One region of the Stenotrophomonas rhizophila genome, then DNA from elsewhere that is predicted to be linked to it. Evidence: riboswitches for the same ligand, from Rfam matches in the RefSeq annotation. Region 1 holds a riboswitch; the other holds the start of a gene.
What was found. Region 1 has a riboswitch for thiamine pyrophosphate ahead of thiC (phosphomethylpyrimidine synthase ThiC). Riboswitches for the same ligand answer to the same signal wherever they lie in the genome.
Positions count from the first base shown of each region.

Region 2: linked by a shared signal. The riboswitch ahead of BAY15_RS01475 (TonB-dependent receptor) and the one ahead of thiC (phosphomethylpyrimidine synthase ThiC) in region 1 are both predicted to bind thiamine pyrophosphate.

Region 1 covers NZ_CP016294.1:3,512,355-3,520,221, forward strand. The annotation lists gene thiC (phosphomethylpyrimidine synthase ThiC) at 1-1,764, opposite strand, end outside; TPP riboswitch at 1,879-1,980, opposite strand; gene BAY15_RS15670 (BCCT family transporter) at 2,049-3,620, shown strand; gene ggt (gamma-glutamyltransferase) at 3,882-5,600, opposite strand; gene ilvC (ketol-acid reductoisomerase) at 6,095-7,069, shown strand; gene ilvG (acetolactate synthase 2 catalytic subunit) at 7,108-7,867, shown strand, end outside.
Region 2 covers NZ_CP016294.1:367,745-375,611, forward strand. The annotation lists gene BAY15_RS01460 (TonB-dependent receptor) at 1-1,519, shown strand, start outside; gene BAY15_RS01465 (phosphocholine-specific phospholipase C) at 1,537-3,660, shown strand; gene pnuC (nicotinamide riboside transporter PnuC) at 3,673-4,245, opposite strand; gene BAY15_RS01475 (TonB-dependent receptor) at 4,254-6,425, opposite strand; TPP riboswitch at 6,493-6,588, opposite strand; gene BAY15_RS01480 (phosphotransferase enzyme family protein) at 6,630-7,766, opposite strand; gene BAY15_RS01485 (response regulator) at 7,813-7,867, opposite strand, start outside.

The DNA of each region.
Region 1 (7,867 bases):
GGCCGCCCCGGCCGCGTAGTCGCGCACGTCCTGGGTGATCTTCATCGAACAGAAGTGCGGGCCGCACATCGAGCAGAAATGGGCCTCCTTGTGGGCGTCCTTGGGCAACGTTTCGTCATGGAACCCGCGCGCCTTCTCCGGATCCAGGCCCAGGTGGAACTGGTCTTCCCAGCGGAACTCGAAGCGCGCCCTGCTCAGCGCGTTGTCGCGCACCTGCGCACCCGGGTGGCCCTTGGCCAGGTCGGCGGCGTGGGCCGCGATGCGGTAAGCCATGATGCCGTCGCGCACGTCCTGGCGGTTGGGCAGGCCCAGGTGCTCCTTGGGGGTGACGTAACAGAGCATGGCGGTGCCGTACCAGCCGATCATCGCCGCGCCGATTGCGCTGGTGATGTGGTCGTAGCCCGGCGCGATGTCGGTGGTGAGCGGCCCCAGCGTGTAGAACGGCGCCTCGCCGCACTCACGCAGCTGCTTGTCCATGTTCTCCTTGATCAGCTGCATCGGCACATGGCCGGGGCCTTCGATCATGGTCTGCACATCGTGCTTCCAGGCAATCTTCGTCAGCTCGCCCAACGCTTCCAGTTCGCCGAACTGCGCGGCATCGTTGGCGTCGGCGATGCAACCGGGGCGCAGGCCATCCCCCAGCGAGAAGGTCACGTCGTAGGCCTTCATGATCTCGCAGATGTCCTCGAAATGCGTGTAGAGGAAGTTCTCGCGCTGATGGGCCAGGCACCACTTGGCCATGATCGAGCCGCCGCGCGAGACGATGCCGGTCACCCGGCGCGCGGTGAGCGGCACGTGGCGCAGCAGCACGCCGGCATGGATGGTGAAGTAGTCCACGCCCTGCTCGGCCTGCTCGATGAGCGTATCGCGGAAGATTTCCCAGCTCAGGTCTTCGGCACGGCCATCGACCTTTTCCAGCGCCTGGTAGATCGGCACCGTGCCGATCGCCACCGGCGAGTTGCGCAGGATCCATTCGCGGGTTTCATGGATGTGCTTGCCGGTGGACAGGTCCATCACGGTGTCACCGCCCCAGCGGATCGCCCACACCAGTTTCTCCACTTCCTCGGCGATGCCCGAGGACACCGCGCTGTTGCCGATGTTGGCGTTGATCTTGGTCAGGAAGTTGCGGCCGATGATCATCGGCTCGCTCTCGGGGTGGTTGATGTTGTTGGGCAGCACCGCCCGCCCGCGCGCGATTTCCTCGCGCACGAACTCCGGCGTGATCGAGGCGGGGATGGAGGCACCAAACGACTGGCCGGGGTGCTGCATCAGCAGCGCCTCGTCGCGGATGGCCTCGAGGCGCTGGTTCTCGCGGATCGCCACGAACTCCATTTCCGGAGTGATGATGCCGCGACGGGCATAGTGCATCTGGGTGACGTTGGCGCCGGCCACCGCGCGTCGCGGTTGCAGCCGCGACGGGAAGCGCACCGCGTCCAGCCGCGCATCGGTTTCGCGCGAACGCCCGAACGCCGAGCTGGGCCGATCCAGCAGTTCGGTGTCGCCACGCTCGGCGACCCAGCCTGCACGCAGGGCCGGCAAGCCGGTGGACAGGTCGATGCGGGCCTCGGGATCGGTGTACGGGCCGGAGGTGTCGTACACGGTCAGCGGGGCGTTGCCGCCACTCAGCGCAATCTCGCGCATCGGCACCTGCAGGTCGCAGCGCGAGCCGGGCACGTGGATCTTGCGTGAGCCGGGAATGGGTCGGGTGACCGACTCGGACAGCTGCTGGGCCTGTTGCTGCAGGGCGGAAGGGTGTGCGTTCATCGGGCATCGTCCTGGGTTGTCGGTGCGAGGGTTCGCACGGCGAGGGACGAAGCGGCGGCGCACGGCCGGCGCACGGCGCGCGGATCCCAGGCGGGGGGCTGGGCGGCGCGGTGCATCGGCTGTTGCGAAGCTTCCCTACGCCGGTATCAACCGGATCAGGTTCGAAGGGACTGTCTCAACCGAGGCCACATGGCCGCGGTACCCCCGCTTCGGGGCGGATTAGACCACACCTGCACCGCAAGTGTGAACAGCCATGTCATGCCGCCTTGGATAGACTGCCGCGCATGGTATTTCGACTCTCCATCGCCCTGGTGGTACTGCTGGTGCTGGCCGCTGGGGTGGCACCCGACCCGTTCAACGAAATCGTGCGCGGCGGGCTGGTGCACATCGTCCGCAGTGCCGGCTGGCTGTACCTGCTGGTGGTGTTCATCACGCTCTCGTTCCTGCTCTATCTCGCTTTCGGGCGGCTGGGCTCGCTGCGGATCGGCGGTGAAGATGCCGAACCGGATTTCTCCAACGCCAGCTGGATGTCGATGCTGTTCGCCGCCGGCATGGGCATCGGCCTGGTGTTCTGGGGCGCGGCCGAACCGGTCTCGCACTTCGTCACCCCACCCGAAGGCCTGCCCCCGCAGAGCATGGAAGCGGCACGCGCCTCGATGCGCTATGCGTTCTTCCACTGGGGCCTGCACCCGTGGGCGATCTACGCACTGATCGGGCTGGCGATGGCCTGGTTCCAGTTCAACCGCAATGGCCGTGGATTGATCAGCGATCTGCTGCAGCCGCTGATCGGCGCGCACCACCGGGGGTGGATCGGCACCGTGGTGAACGTTGCGGCGGTGGTGGCCACCGCGATCGGCGTGGCCACCACGCTGGGCTTTGGCACCATCCAGATCGCCGCCGGGCTGGACCGCGTGTTCGGCCTGCACGCCGGCGCGCCGCTGCAGCTGACCATCATCGCCGTCGCCTTCGTGCTGTACATGGCCTCTACCGCCAGCGGCGTGCACCGTGGCATCAAGTGGCTCTCCAACTTCAACCTCGGCCTGGCTGCCGTGCTGCTGGCGCTGGTGCTGGTGCTCGGCCCCACTGCCTTCATCTTCGATACCTTCACCACCACCATTGGCGCCTACCTCAACCAGCTGGTGACCATGAGCCTGCGCATGTCGCCATTCTCGGGCAGCACCTGGGTGGCCGACTGGACGATCTTCTACTGGGCGTGGTGGATTGCCTGGGCACCTTTCGTGGGCTCGTTCATCGCCCGCGTCTCGCGCGGGCGCAGCATCCGCGAGTTCGTGCTCGGCGTGGTGATCGCACCCAGCGTGCTCGGCTTCCTGTGGTTCTCGGTGTTCGGCGGCACCGCGCTGTGGTCGCAGATCTTCGGCCATGTGGACCTGGTGCAGGCACTGGGCACCGGCTACGAAACCGTGCTGTTCACCATGTTCGACAGCCTGCCGCTGCCCACCGTGCTCTCGGTGATCGCACTGGTGCTGCTGATGATCTTCTTCGTCACTTCGGCAGACTCGGCGGTGCTGGTACTGGCCAGCATGTCCACCGACGAAGCCGGCGACCCGCCATTGTCGCGGAAGATCACTTGGGGCGTGGCGATTGCCCTGATCGCCGCCGTGCTGCTGCTGGCCGGCGGCCTGGACGCGCTGCAGGGCATGATCACCATCGCCGCCCTGCCCTTCGCACTGCTGATGCTGGCCGTCATGTGGTCGCTGTACCGCGTGCTCGACATGGAGTACGCGCTACAGCGTCGACGCGCATTGCGCGCGCGGCGGATGATGGATGCCTGGATCGAGCGAGAGATCGCCGCGCAGGAAGAGACGCGCGATGAGGCTTCGCGGGCGGATACGTAAGGGGTAAGAGCAGCGTTTCAGTTTTTACGCGCTGGGGAGGCCGACGGGCAGCCTCTTACGGGACACGCCGTAAACCGCCCTCCGGGCCCCGGCCCAGCCGCCAGCGGCTGGGCGTTCAGTCGCACGCGAGGCAGTGCCTCGCAAGCAGTGCGCCTTCACCCTTGGGGGCTTGGCAAAAACATCCATGTTTTTGACAGGGGCCGCCGGCTGCTCGCAAAGATGCATGAAGCAGCCACGCACCGCGTGGCTCCACCGGACTGCTCAGTATCCGGCTGCCTGCCCATCCTTGCGGCTTTCCGAAGCACCGTAATACACCCCGGTTTCAGGGTCGCGCATGATCGCCTGGTACCCGCCGTACGGACCGTCAGCGAACGTCACGCGGTGCCCCTTGCGCATCAACGCGCGCACCGTTTCATACGGGTAGCCGGTTTCCAGGTTCACCTCGCCGCCGTCGCTCATCGCCGTGGCCTGCCCGGTCGGTTCGGTCGAGCCTTCATGCTGGATGCGCGGCGCATCACCGGCTTCCTGCAGGTTCATGCCGAAGTCCACCAGGTTCATCACGATCTGCGCGTGCCCCTGCGGCTGCATCGCACCGCCCATCACGCCAAAACTCATCCACGGCTTGCCGTCCTTGGTCACGAAGCCCGGAATGATGGTCTGGAACGGACGCTTGCCCGGCGCATAGCCATTGGGGTGGTCCTTGCGCAGCACGAACATCTCGCCGCGATCCTGCAGGATGAAACCCAGCCCCGGCGGCGCCATGCCGCTGCCCATCCCGCGGTAGTTGGACTGGATCAGCGACACCATCATCCCGTCCGCATCGGCCACCGTCATGTAGATCGTGTCGCCTTCTTCCAGCTGCTTCGGCGTGCCCGGCTGCACCTCGCGCAGCGCCTTGTCCATTGAAATCAGCTTGCGCCGCTCGGCCGCGTATTCCTTCGACACCAGCTTGGCCACCGGCGCCGGCTGGAACGCCGGATCGGTGTAGAAGCGCGCCCGGTCCGCGAAGGCCAGCTTCTTGGCTTCCACGAACAGGTGCACATGCTCCGGCGAGCCGAACGGAATCTTCGAGAAGTCGTACCCCTCCAGCACGTTCAGGATCTGCAGCGCCGCGATACCCTGGCTGTTCGGTGGCAGCTCCCACACGTCATACCCCCGGTAGTTGCTGCTCACCGGCTCCACCCACTCGCCGTGGTGGCTGGCCATGTCGTCGTAGCTCAGGTAACCGCCATTGGCCTTGAAGTAGGTGCCAATCGTGCGCGCGATGTCGCCCTTGTAGAACGCATCGCGGCCGCCCTGCGCGATCTGCTCCAGCGTGTTGGCCAGGTTCGGGTTCTTCCACACCTCACCCTTGCGCGGCGCGTGCCCATTGATCGTGAACTGCTCCTTGAAGCCCGGATACTGCGACAGCTTCGGCACCGACCGGTCCCAGTAGTAGGCGATCACCTCCGCCACCGGGTGGCCCTCGCGTGCGTAGCGGATCGCCGGCGCCAGGTTGTCGGCCATCGGCTTGCGGCCGAAGCGGTCATGCAGCGCGAACCAGCCATCCACCGCGCCCGGCACCGACACCGGCAGTGGGCCCGTGGCCGGGATGTCCTTCAGCCCCCGGCGCTGGAACTCGGCCAGGGTCAGCGACTTCGGCGAACGGCCCGAGCCGTTGTAGCCGTACAGCTTCTGCGTTTTCGGATCCCACACGATCGCGAACAGGTCCCCGCCCACCCCGTTTCCGGTGGGCTCCATCAGCCCCAGCGCGGCATTGGCGGCGATCGCCGCATCCACCGCCGAGCCACCGCCCTTCATCACATCCAGCGCGATCTGCGTGGCCAGCGGCTGCGAGGTGGCCGCCATCGCGTGCGGGGCGATCACTTCCGAGCGGGTGGCAAAGCCATGCCCGGTGACCCGGTCGGCGGCAGAAGACAGCATCGGCAGGGCGCACAGCAGCGCGGCAGCCAGGGCGGCACGGACAAGGGGTCGGGTCACGGAGGAGTTTCCTGGAGGGGTGGAAAGCGTTCGATGGTGGCGGTTGAGGCGTGCTGCGCACATCCGACAATGGTCATGCACGGGGGCATCCACGACAGCCTGATCCGCGCAGAAACCGGGCTTCAAAACTTGAATTGACGTTCACCGGAACGCTTTCACGCGCAACCATCCTTATACGGCGGGGCTTTGCGCTGGATACAGCCGAAACCGTTGGAAATTGTCCAAACACGGTTGACAGCGGCAAAACCGCTGTGGTTTTCTCGATCACATGTTGCAGCGCCACACGCCCATTCGCGAATCCATCGAGCACGCCGGTCCCGGCGCGGCCTCCATCCGTTCGCTTCTTGTCCTCGTACTTATTACCCAACCAACAGGTGCGGGACGGACCGGCGTGTAAGTAGAACTGCCAGGTATCCATCAAAACCCGCACCCACCCTGGTGCGGGTTTTTTCGTTTCAGAACCCTCCGATTTCTTCCTCCAAAGGACCTCCCCCATGAGCACCAACGACCTGCCCCAGATCAAGATCGCTGTTGTCGGCTACGGCAGCCAGGGCCGCGCCCACGCATTGAACCTGCGTGAATCCGGTTTCGACGTGGTCATCGGCCTGCGTCCGGGCGGCCCGACCGAGGTCAAGGCACAGGCCGACGGTTTCACCGTCAAGGCACCGGCCGAGGCGGTCAAGGATGCGGACCTGGTCGCCGTGCTGACCCCGGACATGGTGCAGAAGAAACTCTACGAAGACGTGCTGGCGCCGAACATGAAACACGGCGCGGTGCTGCTGTTCGCCCACGGCCTGAACGTGCACTTCAACATGATCGCCCCGCGCGAAGACCTGGACGTGGTGCTGGTTGCGCCCAAGGGCCCGGGCGCGCTGGTCCGCCGCGAATACGAAATCGGCCGCGGCGTGCCGTGCATCTGGGCGGTCTACCAGGACCGCAGCGGCAAGGCCGCCGAGTACGCATTGGCCTATGCCGCCGGCCTGGGCGGCGCACGCGCCAACCTGATCCAGACCACCTTCAAGGAAGAAACCGAAACCGACCTGTTCGGTGAACAGGCCGTGTTGTGTGGCGGCGCCTCGGCACTGGTCCAGGCGGGGTTCGAAACGCTGGTGGAAGCCGGCTACCAGCCGGAAATCGCCTACTACGAAGTGCTGCACGAACTGAAGCTGATCGTGGACCTGTTCTACGAAGGCGGCATCACCCGCATGCTGGAGTTCATCTCCGAAACCGCGCAGTACGGCGACTACGTGAGCGGCCCGCGGGTGATCGACGCCGGCACCAAGGAGCGCATGAAGGCGGTGCTGGCCGACATCCAGGACGGCACGTTCACCAAGAACTGGGTGGCCGAATACGAAGCGGGCCTGCCGAACTACAACAAGTTCAAGCAGGCCGACCTGGAACACCCGATCGAGAAGGTAGGCAAGGAACTGCGCGCCAAGATGGTCTGGTTGCAAAGTCAAGCCGCGTAACCGCGCGGCTCCCCCACCGCTTTCGCAAAGGTCACCGCATGAACACCTCCGCACACAGCACCGCGCCCCGCAACGGCGCACGCTGGTTGACGCAGGCCCTGGAAGCCGAGGGCGTCGATACGCTGTTCGGCTATCCGGGCGGCACCATCATGCCCTTCTACGACGCCCTGGTGGATTCAGGGCTGAAGCACATCCTGGTGCGCCACGAACAGGGCGCGGCGCTGGCGGCAAACGGCTATGCCCGCGCCAGCGGCCGCGTTGGCGTCTGCGTGGCCACCTCCGGTCCGGGCGCTTCCAACCTGGTCACCGGCATCGCCGATGCGATGCTGGATTCGGTGCCGATGGTCTGCATCACCGGCCAGGTCGCCACCCCGCTGCTGGGTACCGACGCGTTCCAGGAACTGGACGTGTTCGGGCTGACCCTGCCGATCGTCAAACACAGCTGGCTGGTGCGTTCGGTCGACGACCTGCCGCGGATCGTCCGTGAGGCGTTCCGGATTGCGCGCGAGGGCCGTCCCGGCCCGGTGCTGATCGACCTGCCCAAGGATGTGCAGATCGCCGACGCCAGCCACCTGCCGGCGCACGTGCCGGAAACGGTCAACCCGCCGGTGGCCCCGGCCGACGCCGCGCTGGCCGATGCCATCGCCGCGATCCAGGCCGCCGAAAAGCCGGTGATCTACGCCGGCGGCGGTGTCGCGCTGGGCGATGCGGTGGAGGACTTCCGTGCCTTCGTCGATGCCACCGCCATTCCCACCGTGCTGACCCTGCGCGGTCTGGGTGGGCTGCCGGCGCAGCACC
Region 2 (7,867 bases), 1.1 Mb from region 1:
CCTGGACCAGAACTTCCGTTCCGGCTCGCGCGCGCTGCGCGAGAACACCTTCGGCTACCTGCGCGGTGCGTTCGACAGCGGCAATGGCTTCAAGCTCTCGCTCACCGGCTACGCGCACAAAATGGAAGGCCGTGGCGACTGGCTGCCGCCCTACCTGGTGCAGGCGCGCAACGATGGCGCGGGCGCGCCGGAATCGGAATACCTCGGCGGCAGCACCGTGTACGGCGGCAGCGCGCTGGGCCAGTTCTACTTCGTCAATCCCGATGGCAGCGCCGCGCAGATGCGCGCCGGCTGCGTGCCGCGCGCTGGTTTCAGCGCCGAGTACGACCCCAACTGCTACGCACCGGGCGTGCAGGGCGTGCAGTCCTACCGCCATTCGCACTACGACAACGACCGCGCCGGCTTCACCGCCGACGTGGAATGGAAGCAGACCCTGGGCACGGTCGACAACACCGTGCGCGCTGGTGTGTGGCTGGAGCAGTTTGATCGCAGCGTGCGCCGCGACTGGCACCGCCTGCTCAACGTCGGCACCGACATCAGCTTCGACCACCAGCCGTACTGGGTGCAGTTCGAAGACCGCTACAAGACCGATGAGCAGATGTATTACGTGGAGGACGTGGCGCGCTTCGGTCCGTTCAGCGCACGCGTGGGCGTCAAGCAGTTCTTCGTCGACCAGAAGCGCAACCGCGTGATAGGCAGCGCCGAGAACGTGCGTTCGGATTCGAAGTCCGACCCGCTGATTTCCGTCGGCGGCACCTGGACCCTGCCGGTGGAAGGGCTGGAACTGTTCGGTGGCTTCTCGCAGAACTTCGCCGCCATTCCCTCCGGCGTGCTTGGCGAAACCGACGCGCAGCGCTTCTCGCGGGTGGAGCCGGAGACCGCCGACAACATCGAGCTCGGCCTGCGCGTGAGCCGTTGGCCCTTGACCGGCTCGCTGACCCTGTACAACATCAAGTTCGACAACCGCATCGTCTACCTGCCCGCGCGGCTGGCCGACGGCATCGATTACCTGGACGAGACCGATGGCGTCTACGAGAACTTTGGTGGCGTGGAAAGCACCGGCCTGGAAGCCGCGCTCGGCTATGGCTGGGACAACGGCTGGCGCATCAATGGTGCCTACACCTACAACCGTTCCAAGTACCTGGGCAGCGGCAACGTGGCGCGCGACACCGAACTGGGCATCGTCGACGGTGCACAGGTGATCGGCCAGCCCAAGCACGTGCTGGTGGTCTCGGCCGACTGGCAGGGCGACAGCTGGAACGTCGGCCTGTCCGGGCGCTACCTCGGTGAGCGTTACCTGGATGCGGCCAACGACAACCGCCTGCCGTCGGCCACGGTGTTCAACGCCAACATCGGCTTCGACCTGCAGGGCCTGTCGCCGAAGCTGAAGGGCGTGGGCGCCAACCTGGTGGTCAGCAACCTCACCGACCGCCGCTACCTGGCCGGCGTGGACGGCAGCGATTCGGCCTTCATCGGTGCGCCGCGCACCGTGGGCTTCTCGGTCCGGGTCGACCTGTGAGCCCTGCGCGCCCGTCCTTGCCTGATGGCGGCCGGCGACGGCTGCTGCAGGCCGGGCTGGCCGCCGGCATCGGCGCGCTGATGCCCAGCATCACGCGCGCGGCGGCGATCGCGCCGCATGCGCGCAGCCGCAGCCTTGAGGATGTGCAGCACATCGTGGTGTTCATGCAGGAGAACCGCTCCTTCGACCACTACTTCGGCACGCTGCCCGGCGTGCGCGGCTTCGGCGACCGGTTCGTGGTGCCGGCCGCCCCGCTGGCCGCCGGGCAGCCACGCCGCAACATCTGGTTGCAGCCGAACGCGGCCGGCACCCACGGCATCGCCCCGTTCCCGCTGGATACCGCCGCGCACTTCGGCTACATGCGCGTGGAAGGCACCCCGCACACCTGGCCCGATGCGCAGCGTGCGTGGGACCACGGGCGCATGGCGCATTGGCCGGCGGCCAAGCAGGACCATGCGATGGGCTACTACCGCCGCGATGACATGCCGTTCCAGTTCGCGCTGGCCGAGGCCTTCACCGTGTGCGATGCCTACCACTGCGCAATGCAGGCCGGCACCAATCCGAACAGGCTGTTCCTGTGGACCGGCCACAACGATCCGCACGCACGCGGCGGCGGGCCGGCCGTGGCCAACTCGCACGACAACTTCCCGGAACTGGGCGGCAACCCCGATTCCTACACTTGGACCACCTACGTCGAGCGCCTGCAACGGTCGGGCATCGACTGGCGGATCTACCAGGACATGGCCGACAACTTCACCGACAACCCGCTGGCCGGCTTCGAGCCGTTCCGCCAGGCGTGGCGCGGCGCGCCCGGGCATGACGCAGCGCTGCGCGAGCGCGGGGTCAGCACCCGTGGCCTGGCGCAGCTGCGCGAGGACGTGCTGAAAGGGCAGCTGCCGCAGGTAAGTTTCATCATTGCCGATGCCGCCGGCAGCGAACATCCCGGTCCGTCCAGCCCTGCCCAGGGCGCGGCCTATACCGCGCGCGTGCTGGATGCGCTGACAGCGGACCCGGACGTCTGGAGCCGCACCGCGCTGCTGCTGATGTTCGACGAGAACGATGGCTTCTTCGACCACATGCCGCCGCCTGCACCGCCGTCGCGAGATCCCACCGCCACAGGGGGTTGGGCAGGTGCTTCCGCAGTGTCCACCGACGGCGAGTATCACCTGCATCCGTCGCCGGGCAACGAGAAGGCCGACCCGCTCGACCTGCGTGGCCGGCCCTACGGGCTGGGCCCACGCGTGCCGCTGTACGTGGTTTCGCCGTGGAGCCGCGGTGGTTGGGTCGATTCGCAGGTGTACGACCACACCTCGGTGATCCGCCTGATCGAGCGCCGCTTCGGGGTGGCTGCACCCGAACTGTCGCCGTGGCGCCGCGCGGTGTGCGGCGACCTCACCGGTGCCTTCGATTTCACCGCAGCCGATACGCGGCCCTTCGTGGCGTCGCTGCCGGCGACCGCTGCCATCGCCGCGCGGGCGGCGGCCCTGCCCGGGCGCACGGTGCCGGCGCTGCCGGCAGGCCTTGAACCGGCAAGGCAGGAACCGGGTGTGCGCCCGGCGCGCGCGTTGCCGTACCGCCCGCAGGCGGAGATCGCGCTGGATGCGGGCAACACCAAGGTGCAGCTGACCCTGGGGTGCGAAGGCGCCGCCGCGGTGCTGCATGTCTACGACCGGCTGCGGCTGGAGGCGATTCCGCGCCGCTACACCGTAGCGCCCGGTGCGCCGCTGCAGGACCACTGGCCGCTGCACGCAGGGGAAGGCTACGACCTGTGGCTGCTGGGCCCGAACGGCTTCCACCGGCAGTTCCGTGGCGCTGCCAGCGCCGCTGTACCGGTGCAGGCGTCACTGCGCGGGGAGGGCGGGCAGTTGACGCTTCAGCTGCACAACACCACGGCCACCGCGCAGGCCGTCAGCGTACGCGCCGCCGTCCACGCCGGCCGCATGCCGGAACGTGAGCTGCAGCTGGCGCCGGGGCAGGCCATGGAGATCCGCTGGAACGCCGCTCCCACGGCAGGCTGGTACGACCTGGAGATCCAGCAGCCCGGCGTGATGCAGCGCCTGGCCGGGCGCATCGAAGATGGCCGGCCGGGCAGCACCGACCCGGCGCTGGGCACCGGGGCGATGCGTTTTCTGCTCGACTGAGGCATTACGCGCCTAGCGCGCTTTCAGTGCCGCCCCGGCATGGCCCGCGGCCGACCACGCGCGCAGGCCCATCACGGCCAGGCCGACGAACACCAGGTACAGCCCGGCGGTGATGTCCAGCGATTTGGCCAGGTACATGCCCACGTAGACCACGTCCACCACGATCCACAGCCACCAAGTAGCCACGTGCCGGCGTGCCTGCCACCACTGCGCCACCAGGCTGAGGGCGGCCAGCATCGCGTCCAGCCACGGCAGCGCGGCATCGGTCCAGGTGTGCATGGCCGCGCCCAACGCGATGCCGAAGGCGATGCCCACGCCGAGGTCGCGCAGCAATCGCCGTCGCGGCAGCGGCACGATCACGATCGCGCCATCCTGCTCGGCATGCCGGTGCCAGCTGAGCCAGCCGTACAGCAGGAAACCGCCGAAAGCGACCTGCAGCAGGGTGTCCGAATACAGCCGTGCTTCGATGAACACCACCGCATACAGGCCCACCGCCAGCAGTCCCACCGGCCACGCCAGCACGCGGCGCTTGGCCATCAGCCACACCCCCAGCAGGCTGGCGGCGACGGCGCTCCATTCGAGCAGGAGCGCGCTCACAGGCCGAAGGTGACCGACAGGCGCGCCTGGCGCGGCGCACCGGCGAACAGGTAGTAATCGCCATAGCTGCTGCCGGTGTCACGCCAGTAGAAGCGGTCGAATACGTTGTCCACCGACAGCGTCCAGGTCACCGGATGCTCGCGCAGCGCGTGCTGGAAGCGCACACCGGCATCGAACACCGAATACGAGGGTGCCTTGACGCTGCCATCCACCGTGGCCGCATTGGACGAGGCATAGCGCCAGCCGCCACTTACCGCCAGGCCGGCCACGAACGGCAGGGCATAGTCCACGTGCACGGCCGCACGCACCTTGGGCACGTTGACCAGCTGCTGGCCGTCGTAGAACGCGGTACCGGCATCGCGCGCGCGCGCCTGCAGCACGCTGGCGCTGGCGTTCAGCGCCAGCCGCTCGGTGACCTGGCCATTGGCGGTCAGCTCCAGCCCGGTGTGGGCCTGGGTACCTTCCTGCACGAAGGTGAAGCCGGCATCGCTGGCGTCCGGCTTGGCGTACTGGAACGGCTGGGTGGTGCGGAACACCGCCGCGCCCAGCATCAGGCCGTCGGTGGCGGCGTACTTGACCCCCAGCTCGCGCTGGCGCGACTGCATGGCCGGCAGGAAGGTGCTGCCGTTGGAGGTCCAGAACGGCGCTTCCTGGCCCAGCGACAGGCCTTCCACGTAGCTGGCGTACACGTTCAGCTGTTCGGTGGCCTGCCACACCAGTGCGGTCTGCGGCAGGAACTGCGACAGCCGGCTGTGCCGTTCCGGGGTGCCGCGCTTGTCGTAGGCGCGCTCATCCAGGCGCACGTAGCGGCCGCCAGCCAGCCACTGCCAGTCATCGCCGACGTGCATGCGGTCCAGCGCGAACACCGCGCGCTGCCAGCTGTCCAGGCGCCGCGCGGACGGGCCCGGCTGCAGCGGCGAGGGATCGAACACGGGTACCTGCGCATCGCCGATGTTGGCCGTGCCCACGTACTCGTTGACGTTCTGGCGCTTGTCCACGGTGCGGTGGAACGCGCTCAGCCCCACCGACAGTTCGTGTTCCACCGCGCCGGTGCTGAAGCGGCCGCGCAGTTCGCCGCGTGCCTCGTCATTGCGGCGCACGTCGTCGGGGCTGCGGTAATCGTAGATGTCGTAGTCGCCGTTGGGCGCGAAGTAGTTGCCCGGTACGCTGCCATCGGCGCAGCCAGCAGCGTAGTAGCAGCCGTACGCAAAGGCGACGTTGTCCTGGATCACCGAGCGGCTGTGGCCCACCGACACGCGCGACTGCCAGGCCGGGCTGAAATCGTAGGTATGCAGCGCGGTGAGGTTGGTGCTGTCGATGCCCACCGGCTGCTGCCACGGCTGGTGGCCCAGCATGCGGCTGCGGTCCACGCCGCGCGGCAGTTCGCTGCCGCCCAGCAGCTGGTAACCGGACGCCGAACGCTGCGCGCTGGTCTGGTAGTTGGCATCCACTTCCAGCTTGCCGCGTTCGCCGATCAGCCAGTCGGCGGCCAGCGAATAGAAGTTGCGGCGGCCGTCGGCATGCTCGATATAGGACGAGGTGTCATCCCAGGCCGCGTTGAAGCGCAGCCCGAAGCGCGGGGTAAGCCAGCCGCCCAGGTCCACCGCCGCGTAGCGCGAGCCCTCCGAATCGGTGGCCAGGGTGACGGTGCGCACATCGGCGGGGCGCTTGCCGACGTAGTTGATGATCCCGCCCGGGGCCATCACGCCCGCGGCCAGCCCGGCCTCACCCTTGAGGATTTCCACCTGCTGCACGTTTTCCAGCGCCAGCCGCTGTTCGCCGGCGATGGACAGCCCGTTGAAGCGGTAGCCGGTGGCCGGGTCCAGCGCGAAACCGCGGATGGCGATGTTCTGGTAATAGCCCACCGGTGCGTAGCTGTCGCCCAGCGACGCGTCGTGCCGGGCCAGCTCGGACAGCGTGCGTACCTGCAGGCGGTCCAGCAAGGCGCTGTCGAGCACGTTGACCGAGGCCGGGGTGTTCTTCCAGTCCGCGCTGCCGAAGCTGCTCGACGGTGCCAGCGGCGCGGCGGGCTTGCGCGCCTGCACGCGGATGCCGGCCAGGTCGGTGGGCGAGCGCTCGCCTGCGGCGCTGTCGGCGTCACTGGCGTACAGCGGCAGGGCGGCGCAGAGGGCGGCGGTCAACAGCGTGAGGCGGTAGCAGCGGTTCATTCGATTCGTCATCAGCCAGAGGAGACGAAGCGACGGCGCGCAGGCGCACCGGCCCGCAATGGGGGATGCGCTCGCTGCTCAAGCTCCCTACGCCGGTGCAAACCGGATCAGGTTCCAAGGGACTCTCTCAGCCTGGCAACGCCAGGCACCCCCGCTTCAGTGGCTAGTTTCACACCAATCGGCCGCCGTTGCGACCCCGGTGGCTCAGGCAGCGGCGTGCAGGGCATCCAGCAGGGCCCGGCCCGGGCGGCTGGCGAACCAGTCGGCATGGCCCAGCAGGAACGTGCGGTACGCCACGTCGGCGTTGGCCGGGGAGCCGGTAACCCCTTGGAAGTACTCCACTTCCGAAAGGGCGAAGTCCAGGTGCACCACCGGCAGCAGGTCGGCCAGCAGGTGCACCTGGGCGGCCCCCAGCGGCCGTACCTGGCGGTAGCCGGTCAGCAGCGCCAGCGCGATATCGGCATGCGCCACCGGGCCATCGCCGTCTGCATCCAGCCAGGCGATGGCATTGCGCTCGATCGCGGTGGCCAGGTCGAACAGGGCACTGGTCGGCGAGGCCAAGCCGAAATCGAACACGGTGGCGATCGACGCCGTGGCGCCGTGGCCGTGCCAGAGCAGGTTGGAGACGTGCCAGTCGTTGTGCCCCCACAGCACCGGCTCGGCGGCCAGGCGCTCGCCCAGGGCCGCGTGCCAGGGCAGCACCGCGCGCTGCAGGTCGTGTTCCCACTGCTGGCGCGACAGGTAACTGGCCAGCCCCGGTCGGTCGAGCAGCTCACGCTTCAGCAGTGAAAGCGGATCAGGGGCGCGGATCAGGTCATCGCGCGCCACCAGCAGGTGCGTGCTGCGCTGGGGCGCGGCGTAGCTGGCCGATGCAAGGTGCAGGCGGGCCAGCATCGCACCGGCTGTGCGCGCCTGCGCGGCATCGCCGAGCGGTGTCCAGGAGGGGCTGTCGCGGTACAGGTCATGGCCGTCACCCTGCGCGTGCAGTTCGTAGGTCCAGTCGCCATGGGCGATCGCGGTGGCGCCATCGCAGGCCTGCAGCACCTGCACGACCGGGAGTCCGGCAGCGGCCAGGTGCGCGATGAAACGGTGCTCTTCGGCCAGCACGTCGGCCGTGCGCACGCGGCGATGGTGGCGTTTGATGAAGCAGCGCCGTGATCCGCACTCCACCAGCGCGGCCGCTGAAAACGGTCGCGGGCTGTGCCACACCACGTGGCAGTCGCCCTCAAGCGCCGGATGCTGCCCGCGCAGCCAGGCAAGTTCGGCGTCGTCGATTGCAGGCCAATCTGCGGCGACGTCATCGTTGTCCAGGCCCTGCACGCGGTGATCGGGGTTCGTCATTGAAACGGTAGTGTCGGCAAACAGGGCATGGATCGGTGACACACTTTCAGAAGCGGTGGATCTTGATGTAATCGAACAGATCGGCGTCATTGTCCAGGCCA